DNA from 2 places in the Colwellia sp. BRX10-4 genome. Region 1 is predicted to be linked to the other one. Evidence: riboswitches for the same ligand, from Rfam matches in the RefSeq annotation. Region 1 holds a riboswitch; the other holds the start of a gene.
The links. Region 1 has a riboswitch for thiamine pyrophosphate ahead of H4J67_RS05365 (TonB-dependent receptor). Riboswitches for the same ligand answer to the same signal wherever they lie in the genome.
Positions count from the first base shown of each region.

Region 1 (5,503 bases):
GAACTGGTGGCATTTGCTGTGTAAATGGTGAATTGCTGTGGCTTATCAGGGTTCTGTTGAGAAGCATTAACTTGTTGATCTTGTCTGTCCATATAGAATAAGGCTAGTCGGCTGACTAAGGTATTATTTAGCATATTCGATTGTAGGCCTAATTCATAATTGACTAAGACTTCGGTATCAAATTCTTTAAATTGGATTAATTGCTCGGGTAAATCCATATTAAAACCACCCGCTTTGTAGCCACGCGCGACACGAATATAGGCAGAATGCTCATTGTTAATGATCTTACTCAATGCGACGTGTCCACCCCACATGGTTTCAGACGGTTCAAACTCATCGCCAGCACTATCGCTATAATCGGTTGAACGTTTTTCAACGCGCAAACCTACTGATAACTCATGGCCATAGTTAAGAACACTGTCTAACTGGGTAAAAATTGCATAATTATTAGCTGAGTATGTAGAGTCTAGTACTTCGTCTGCCCAACCATTATAAAAAGAGTCAAGGTCGTTATCTTCATTCATTTTGCTAATGTAAGTACCCACTAGCCAAGCAGTTGTATTGTCGAAAATTCTTGAAGCGTCATTTGATGATAATCGAAACTCTTGTGACCATACATCTCTATCGGCGCGTTTGTCCCAAAGGTAACTGTATTCACATGGCGCACCATCACAATTTTTACTTGCCCAATAATCTGCGTTTGCCCAATCACCATCATAAGCGTGCTGATGCTCTGTCGTGGTATAGCTACTTATCGCTTCGAATTTTGCAAATGACAAACCTTCAAAACTAAATTTTAGTGCCCCACCATGCGATTTTTGATTATCAACACCTGGATTGTCCGTGATCGTATTAAAGCCGTTGTTATCTAATGTCCAAGGATCGAAACTATTATCGTTATCCGCAAATATATAAGTAAAATCAACACTTAAATCTTCTATTGCCGTATATTGCAATTTGAACTTTCCAGAAAACTCGTCAATGCCATTAGTATCATCTCTATTTAAATAAAGATTGTCGCGATAACCGTTTTGTTGATGTTGCTCTAGTGATATGCGGTAATTTAAGTCTTCAGTGAGAGCACCAGAGCTATAACCGGCAACATTAATTAAGTCGTCATTGCCTAATGTTACTTTAAAACCATGCTCGGGTAATTCTGTTGCGTCTTTTGATTTTATGTAAATTAAACCCGCAAGCGCATTGGCACCAAAACGTGTTCCTTGTGGACCTCTTAAGACTTCAACTTGTTGAACATCGTACATAGAAGCTGCCATGCCCAAGCCTGACAAATCGATATCGTCGACAATGAAGCCCACTGATGAGTTTGGCGCACCGCGGTATTCAGAGCGTTCACCGACGCCTCTAATTTGTAAATATTTCGGACGAGATGTTCCACCAGAGAAATTTAAGTTGGCGACACCATTAATAACTTCTTCAAAATGTTGAATGCCCTGCTCAGCTATTTTTTGTTGGTCGATGATTGCAATACTAGTAGGTGCTTGCGCTAAAGATTGCTTATTAAAACTGGAAGTGACAGTTATACGCTCAATATCATTTGACTCATTTGCTTGTGTGACACTGGCAAAAGTCAATAAAGTCGTTGTTACCGCGATTGAAATAGGAGATTTTATAAAATTCATACTGGGCTCTTTTTATGGCATGCAAGCAAAAAAGAGCAATAAGGCAAATACACCGTAAGTAAGCACTTACACAAAGTGTTTACGATAAATATTCAACATATTAACCATTCCTACGCCGGCATTATCCGTTTCAGGTATTAAGGGTAAAAATTCTCAGCAATACAAAAGCTTATTAACAACAGCTTTTTATTGCACCCCTTGGTTTGTTCGGCATACTAACAATTTTATCATCAAAGTACAGAAAAATTATGGTTGTTTAATGTCATGTATTTGCTTAATCTGATGATTTTCAGTAAATTAGCACTATAGTTTTTTTTATTAAATTGCCATGACAAATCATCTAAGCCAAAATCATTTATGTTCAGTAACCTTATTAGGAAATTTAGTTGCTAAGCCTGATATTCGTTATCAAGCAAACCCAGTCCTTGCTGTAGCTGAGTTGGTATTAGCAACCCATAGCCGATGGTTTGACAAAACGAGCCAACAGTTTAAAGAATGGACGAGTTATCATACGGTTAAAGTTATTGGTGATATTGTTGATCGTTCACTTATTCACTCGCAAAAGGGTGATATTATTTTAGTGCAAGGTTATTTACTTAATAGTAAAAAAGCTAACCGTGAAATACTACACGCCACTTATGCACAAACATTTGCAAAGGGTTACGCCCAGTCAATAAACCAAGTGCATATGAGTGGTGAAATAAGCAGCGACATTAATTTAGTACTAACCGAGAATAATAAAGAATTAGTCGCGCTTAACTTAACCGTTAATAATTTAGTGTATTCGCCTATAACACAGCAAACCCAAAATATTTCTATCGAACGTTCGGTACATATCTGGGGCAAACAAGCACATTATATTAAAGATAAAGCCGAGCTAGGCGACCAATTAGTTGTCGACGGAAGATTAAGCTATCTCAATGATAGTAAAAAATCACAATTTATTGATTCACACCAAGTCATTTTATTGAAACATTAAAACGGATTACCTATAATTTTATAAAATTAGGATTGTTGGCAAAATATGGACGTTTTTCATTATATAAAAAAAATAACTACGCAAGCACTTCTAATGTTGCTGGCTTTTTATTGGCTATTAACGCCCTTAACTACGGTTGCTGAAGAAGTTCGACTCGAAGTTTTAGCCCAGCTACCTAGCCTAAGTTCAACTAATAAAACAACCGTTATTGCATTACCTGTTAATAGTGAGAATAAGCAGCAATACTTAATTGCAAACGCTGCTGGCGAATTGTCTTTACTTAATAATGCCAAGCTCACTTTTTTAGCAAGCTTACCTTTAAATAATCATACTACCGATAAACAAGTTGAATTAACCGCGCTAACGTTTCACCCCAGTTTTTTGTTAGCAGATAAAACTGGCTTTCAAAACTTTTTTACTGCACATATTGAGCCCGCTAAAATAAACAATAATGTTGCGCGATTAACGCTATTAGCCGATCCGGTTGCATTGCCATTTGACGCTGTGATAACGCAGTGGCAATACGACAACACAGCGGCAATTAAAATTGATGTGCAGCAACGCAGAGAAGTGCTGAGAATTGCGGTGCCAACTGCCACACACCAAATACAGAAAATTGCCTTTAATCCATATAATAAAGTATGGCACGATGATTATGGCTTAATGCTTGTTGCTTTGTCTGACAGTAACGCTAGCTTAGCCAACGCTAGCGAAGGCGCTTTATATTCTGGCGTTGTGTTACGCATTAATCCTGAAAAATTGGGCTTAAGAAATTATAGGGTGCCAAGTAGTAACCCTTTTATGAAAACAAACGACGTTAACAATGAGATCTTTATTTTAGGTGCTCAAAGCATTAGTTCTTTTTCGTGGTCAAAAAAACATTATGGCGCATTACTCGTAGAACATGACTACGATGGCGCTCACCAAGTTGTTGTTGCTGATAAAGGTGCTGACTGGCGAGATTCTTACCAAAACAACCTTGTTTTTCCGCTGAAATCTACTCAAGGGACTCATGGAAATATTTTCCCTTATTATGGGCGAAACCTAGAAGCGTCTGTGGGAAGTGTCTTATATCTTATTAATGATTCAAAAAATTGGCAACTTGCCCAATTGAATACCACGATGGTAAATAGTGAGGCTAAAAGTGGCGCCGCTGCATTACCTATTTTGTCTTTTAGTCGTGATGAGCTTTCTCCAAAAAATAAAGTGTCATTACTCTTTAATCACAACGGCGAACCCTTACTGTTAGATTTAACCAATAAACAATTATTATCGGTAAAGGCTATCCCATTAAAAAGTGAGAATAGTAAGCGTATTCAGGTGGAGAAAAAAAGTGATGAACAATCGGCGCCACTCAACAATAGCGCTTATGGCAAACTACTGCTTACCCTGTTTATATTGGTGGTTGCGGTGGCGTTTTATCGATTACGACTAAAAACGGTCAATCAAAAAGCAAAATTAAGAGGTATGTTTGCACGCTTTGAACTCGATACTAGCCAAACAACCGTATCGTTTTACAAGCGCCATCAGTCAGAAGTAGACAGTCAATTGGCTATTGCCGATATTGTTAAAAGTGAAATTTGGGTAAACGATAGCAACGTCAGTATTATTAATGAGGATATTAACCATGGTTACAATGAGCAATGCGAGAACAAACTGCGCTTGTCATTTAATCAAGCGCATCGCCATAAGCTTATTAATGATGAAACTCGACAAGTCCTGCTTTATTTAACCGATAAAAACGCTAAAACATATGTTGTATGCTTATATTTTAGAAAAGGTAACCAGCGTCTAACCAAAGCGAAATATTTTGATACCTTAGAGTCATTAATTGATTGGAACTGGTTTATTGCCACCCAGCTGAATCCAGAAGCAACAACGCCACGACCACTAAAAGTAGCCATCGCTAAGAGCGCGATAAAAAAAGTTTTTAAGAAAAAAAAGGCCGAGCCTAAAAGCATTGATGCCTCCGTAATAAAAGAACCGCTACCTAGTAAGCAAACCGCAGCGGTATTGCACGACATCGTTGTTCATGACTCGGAATTAATAAGTGCGCTAGACAAGCTTGTTGATTTAAAACAACAGGGTTTTTTAACCGATGAAGAATTTAGTTTAGCGAAAGCGAAAATTTTATCAGATATGATTGTTTAATATGGATAGAGATGCTGAGCAAACAAACTAAAACACTTTTTTTAATGACCACATTAATTAGTATTGCCATTCTTTTTAGCGTGTTATTTTCTTTAGATGTATTGAAAAACAATAACCTACAGCCATTACTTGACCAGTTTATTCCTCAAGGATATCTGGGGGTGTTAATGGTTTTAAGTCTATTGGCATTACTGACCAGTATAGGTTTACCCAGGCAAGTCGCTGCTTTTTCTTGTGGTTACATCTTTGGCATTGTTTATGGGACGCTGCTGGCCACTTTAGCGGCAACACTCGGTTGCATGCTAACGTTATTTATCGCAAAAACCTTTTTTAGACAAAGGGTGCTTGACGCTTACCCCGAAAAACTAATCACACTATCTACTTTTTTCTCAACGGACACCTTCAGCAAAGCTCTAGTTATTCGTTTGTTACCTGCGGGCTCAAACTTTTTAACTAACATATTAGCAGGCATGGCTAAGGTAAGGTTTATCCCTTATGTTACAGGCACTTGTATTGGCTTTATTCCACAGATGTTGATATTTTCATTACTTGGCGCAGGTATTAAAGTCGGGGAGGAACAGCAAATATTACTGAGTTTATCTTTACTGGTTGTTGCGTTAATTTTTGGCTATTTGTTGTATAAAAAAGAAAAAAAACGCGATAAAAAAGGAGCTATTTAGCTCCTTTTTTATTGTCTTGCTAACGGTCATTTAGTCGAGTGTTAACAAATACT
Region 1 is NZ_JACGVZ010000004.1:33,805-39,307, reverse strand. It holds gene H4J67_RS05365 (TonB-dependent receptor) at 1-1,640, opposite strand, end outside; TPP riboswitch at 1,731-1,849, opposite strand; gene H4J67_RS05360 (single-stranded DNA-binding protein) at 1,969-2,619, shown strand; gene H4J67_RS05355 (SHOCT domain-containing protein) at 2,665-4,770, shown strand; gene H4J67_RS05350 (TVP38/TMEM64 family protein) at 4,782-5,450, shown strand; gene H4J67_RS05345 (thiol:disulfide interchange protein DsbA/DsbL) at 5,481-5,503, opposite strand, start outside.

Region 2 (5,503 bases), on a different contig from region 1:
ATCAAACCCCTTAACCACGTTACCCCAACGAATTTTCATCACTTTATCTTTGATAAAATATTCGAAAGTGGGAATACGTATATCACGTAAATATTGGTCAAAGACCTTACTTAAGTCGATACCTGATTGTGTGCTAATGTAGTTTTCAATATCTTGGGTAGTCACTGTTTGATGATAAAAAACCTTACCTAATCCACGGAGTATTTCTCGCCATTTTTCATCATTATTAATCACTTGGCGAATGGTATGCAACAAATTGCCACCCTTATCGTACATATCACCAGAACCACCGCGATTAGCATTATATTCGCCAATAATAGGGGATTGATTACCAATATTCATCCGTTGACCACGAACGTATTCAAAAGCTTGCTCTTTGGTAAAATGATACTCTAAAAATAGACTTTCTGAATAGTTGGTAAAGCTCTCATGGATCCACATATCGGCAACATCTTTATTGGTGATGTTATTGGCAAACCACTCATGGCCTGATTCATGGACAATAATAAAATCAAATAACAATCCTGGGCCAGTGCTACTTCTATCACGTCCTAAATAACCATTTTGATAACCATTACCATAAGTCACCGAACTTTGATGTTCCATCCCCAAATATGGTGCCTCCACCAGTTTATAACTGTCTTCATAAAACGGATAAGGACCAAACCAATGCTCGAACGCTTCAATGGTTCGTTTTGCTTCTTTAAACTGTTTTCTTGCTTTCGCTAAGTTTTCCCGTAAAACATAGTAGTCCATATCAAGCTGACCTTTTTCACCTTGATACTTTTCACCAAAATGAACATAGTCACCAATGTTAATATTGACCCCATAATTATTGATAGGATTGACAACTTGCCAATGATAAATTTTTGTTTTATCAATTTTATTGTGTTCAACTTTAATTAATCGGCCATTAGACACATCCATTAAATGTTCTGGCACCTCAACACTGATTAATACGCCGTTGTTGGGCTCGTCGGCAGGATGATCTTTATTTGGCCACCAAATACTAGAGCCAATGCCTTGATTTGAAGTGGCAATAAAGTCGAGACCATTACTGTCTTTCTTCCAAGTAATACCACCATCCCATGGGGCGTTTTTTGCGGTAACGGGCTGTCCAGAGAAGTACATAGTTATCTTCTGCTCTGAGCCTATTTCTTGCTTACTGGCTGGGGTGATAAAATAAGAATAGCCATCTTGCTCTACTTCAAGCGCTTTACCATTTTGGTGCACTTTCTCAAGCTTCATTGGCGCTTGTAGCTCTATTTGTAAACGTTCACCTTTAGCTAGCACGTTATAAGTCATGATGTTTTTACCTGAAAAAAGCTTAGTTTCAGGGTCAACTTTTACATTAAGATGATAATGAATTAGATCCCACCACATTCTTTCTAGTGTTATTGAGCCACGTAATTGTTCTTGATGCGTTATCTTGCCACTTTCTTGTTGCCAATTACTCGCGCTAACATGCCCAGCAAAAACCATAGCGCAAACTAAGCCAGCAAGTGAAGTCGTTATCCGTTTTTTTATCATTGTTATTGTCCTAACACTCTCTCGTATACAATATACTAGCATTGTGTAATATAAATTGTGAACCCTAAAAAGGGTAAGGTCTATCAACCACTCACATTGTTATCTAAAAAATTAATTATAACTAAATACAACATTATGATTGCGTATTTTGAAACTAATACGATAGAATCACCATAATTACTTGTCGGAGTGCTGAGATTATTTCTAAAGAAATATTCAAAGCTGAGATCGCGAAAGCGGGATCCGTAGAACCTGATCAGATTAATATCTGCGTAAGGGAACAAGGTAAAATATAGCGGTTAAAGCATTAATATTTATTCCGTTTTATTTTTTCCTCACTCTACACTTCGTCTTTTTATTACTGCATTTATAACAAAATGCAACTTATTAAAAGGCAGCATAATGACCAAACCAGCTAAAAAACTCACTCGCAGAGAACGTCGCGAACAAGCTGAAACATTTTTAAAAAACGTTTCAGATCAATCATTCCCAAATTCTAAAAAAGTTTATGTGCAAGGTAAAATCCACGATATCAAGGTAGGTATGCGTGAAATCACCTTGTCTGATACTTTATTAGCGGGTAACAAAGATAAGCCAACCTACGAAAAAAATGAACCACTTTGCGTCTACGATACCTCAGGTTTTTATACCGATGAAAGTGTCGATATAGACGTACACAAAGGTATCCCTCGCCTGCGTGAAAGTTGGATTGATAGTCGTGGTGATGTTGAGCTATTAACATCAAATAGCTCTACTTATGCTCAACAACGTTTAGCTGACGATGGTGTTGACGCAATACGCTTTGAACACTTACCTAAAATGCGTGTCGCTAAAAAAGGTCAAAACGTTACCCAAATGCACTATGCTCGCCAAGGGATCATTACCCCTGAAATGGAATATATTGCCATTCGTGAAAATTTAAAACGTGAGGAGGTCAAAGATAAAACCTTACTACTACAACATAAAGGTCAGTCATTTGGTGCCAGTATTCCAGCGCAAATTACCGCAGAGTTTGTCCGAGATGAAGTCGCGCGTGGCCGAGCAATTATTCCGGTAAACATTAACCACCCAGAATGTGAGCCGATGATTATTGGCCGTAATTTTTTAATTAAAGTAAATGCCAATATTGGTAATTCGGCGGTGACATCTTCCATTGAAGAAGAAGTAGAAAAACTGGTTTGGTCAACCAAGTGGGGCGCAGACACGGTAATGGATTTATCAACGGGCCGTAATATTCATGAAACCCGCGAATGGATCATGCGCAATTCACCAGTGCCCATTGGTACGGTACCTATCTATCAAGCACTAGAAAAAGTAAATGGCGTGGCAGAAGACTTAACCTGGGAAATTTTCCGCGATACCCTTATCGAACAAGCCGAGCAAGGTGTTGATTATTTTACCATTCATGCCGGTGTATTATTGCGCTATGTTCCAATGACCGCTAAGCGTGTTACCGGTATTGTCTCACGTGGTGGCTCAATTATGGCAAAGTGGTGCTTAGCGCATCATAAAGAAAATTTTTTATACACCCACTTTGAAGATATTTGTGAAATATTAAAGCAATACGATGTCTCGTTTTCACTCGGCGACGGTTTACGCCCTGGCTCGGTTGCTGATGCCAATGATGAAGCACAATTTGCCGAATTACATACCTTAGGCGAATTAACTAAAATTGCTTGGCAACATGATGTTCAAACGATAATTGAAGGTCCCGGGCATGTGCCACTGCATATGATCAAAGCAAATATGGACGAGCAACTTAAACATTGTGGTGAAGCTCCTTTTTATACGTTAGGTCCGTTAACGACTGATATTGCACCGGGTTATGACCATATTACTTCGGGTATTGGCGCCGCTAATATTGGTTGGTACGGTTGTGCCATGCTCTGTTATGTCACTCCTAAAGAACATTTAGGCTTACCCAATAAAGAAGATGTTAAAGAAGGTTTAATGACCTATAAAATTGCAGCCCATGCCGGCGATTTAGCAAAAGGTCATCCGGGGGCGCAAATTCGCGATAATGCGATGAGCAAAGCACGCTTTGAATTTCGTTGGTACGATCAATTTAATATCGGTTTAGACCCTGAAAGAGCCAAGGCTTATCACGATGAAACCTTGCCACAAGAATCGGGTAAAGTTGCCCACTTCTGCTCTATGTGTGGGCCAAAATTCTGTTCGATGAAAATATCTCAGGAAGTACGTGATTATGCCGCAGGTCTTGAAGCCAGCAATAAAATAGAAATACAGTTACTTGACGAAGTGATTGTTTTAGATGCAACGCCAACCGATATAGCACAAGGCATGGCTGAAAAGTCGGCTGAATTTAAAGCGACCGGTAGTGAAATTTACCATCAGGTGAAGTAGTCAGCCGATGACTATTTCTAAGCAGATCCCTAAACCTACTCAAATCTGTGCCAATATCGTTGTTATTGGCGCAGGGTTAGTGGGTCGTTTAATGGCATTGTCTTTGGTTAATCAAGGTCATCAAGTGACCTTGATTGATAAAGATAATAAACAAGGCCACCAAAGTGCCGCTTATGCTGCTGCCGGTTTATTAACGCCGCTAGGTGAAGCTATGCATAGCGATCGTAATATTGTTGAAATGGGCTTTGAGTCATTAGTGCTTTGGCCTGATATTCTTGCTAAATTAGACAGTTACACTTATTTTCAACAAGCAGGCACCTTAATGGTTAGCCATGAGCAAGACCAAGGCGATTATCAGCGTTTCATGGCTTATATCAAAAATCATTATCCGCAACATCAGCTACAGCAACTGAATCGCCAACAAATACTTGCCCTTGAGCCCGAATTAGCTCATCGCTTTAATCACGGGTTGTTTTTACCTGAAGAAGGTCAAATAGGTAATCGTAAATTACTAAAAGCCCTGCAAAAGCAGCTAGAAAAAAGTAGCGTTACTTGGTTAGAAAGTGCACCTGTCGTTAACATTGAGCAGCAAAAATCGACCTGTTTAGTGACATACCATGAGGATAGCCCACTAGGCGACAAAGGCAATAAGCAAACTAACACGTCAAAGCATATTATTGCTGCTGATTTGGCCATTGACTGTCGCGGTGCAGGCGCACGCAACACTGCAGGCGAAAACACCGCAGCCCCCTTAAAAGATTTACGAGGAGTACGAGGTGAGATATTTCAATTATTTGCCCCTGAAGTCAATATTACCCGGCCTATTCGTTTAATGCACCCTCGCTATCAATTATATATTGCCCCTAAAACTAACGGCTTTTATGTCGTGGGAGCAACTGAAATCGAAAGTGAAGACTGCGCGCCAATGACGGTACGTTCTTCAATGGAATTACTCAGCGCGGCTTATAGTGTCCATGCTGGATTTGCTGAAGCCAATATTCGTCAACATATTAGCCAGTTAAGACCAGCTTTTAGTGATAACCAAGCTAAAATCTCACTACAAAATCGGCTTATCCAGGTCAATGGATTGTTTCGCCACGGCTACCTTATTGCGCCGGTTGTGTTAAAGCAGTTAGAGTTTACCGTTGCGCATTTTTTCGAGCGTCGCTCATTAACAGAATCTCCTTATCATAAGTGGTTAGCCATCAATGAATACTAAAGCAGCTATAACAACCTATTTTATCAATGGACAAGCAATCACCATTGCCAGTCTAACCCCCAATATATCAATAGCATTACTGCATTATTTAACGCCAGAGCAACAAAAACAAAGTTTTGCTGTGGCTCTTAATGGTGACTTTGTTGGTAAAGCTGATTATCAAAAAACCATAATTAATCAAGGGGATAGTATCGATATACTGTTTCCTATTCAGGGTGGTTAATGATGGCCTTTTCAACCGAGCTAATGATATACGGACAAGCGGTTAATAGTCGTTTATTAATTGGTAGCGCACTTTATCCTTCGCCACAGATCATGAAACAAGCGATATTAGCCAGTGGCTCAAAAATTGTTACCTTGTCGTTAAAACGCCAGAACCCTGCGCAACAG
Region 2 is NZ_JACGVZ010000005.1:24,941-30,443, forward strand. It holds gene H4J67_RS06180 (M1 family metallopeptidase) at 1-1,530, opposite strand, end outside; TPP riboswitch at 1,706-1,827, shown strand; gene thiC (phosphomethylpyrimidine synthase ThiC) at 1,933-3,894, shown strand; gene H4J67_RS06190 (FAD-dependent oxidoreductase) at 3,902-5,113, shown strand; gene thiS (sulfur carrier protein ThiS) at 5,103-5,336, shown strand; gene H4J67_RS06200 (thiazole synthase) at 5,339-5,503, shown strand, end outside.
Region 2: it holds a riboswitch for thiamine pyrophosphate, as region 1 does, so the genes downstream of both, thiC (phosphomethylpyrimidine synthase ThiC) here and H4J67_RS05365 (TonB-dependent receptor) in region 1, are expected to answer to the same signal.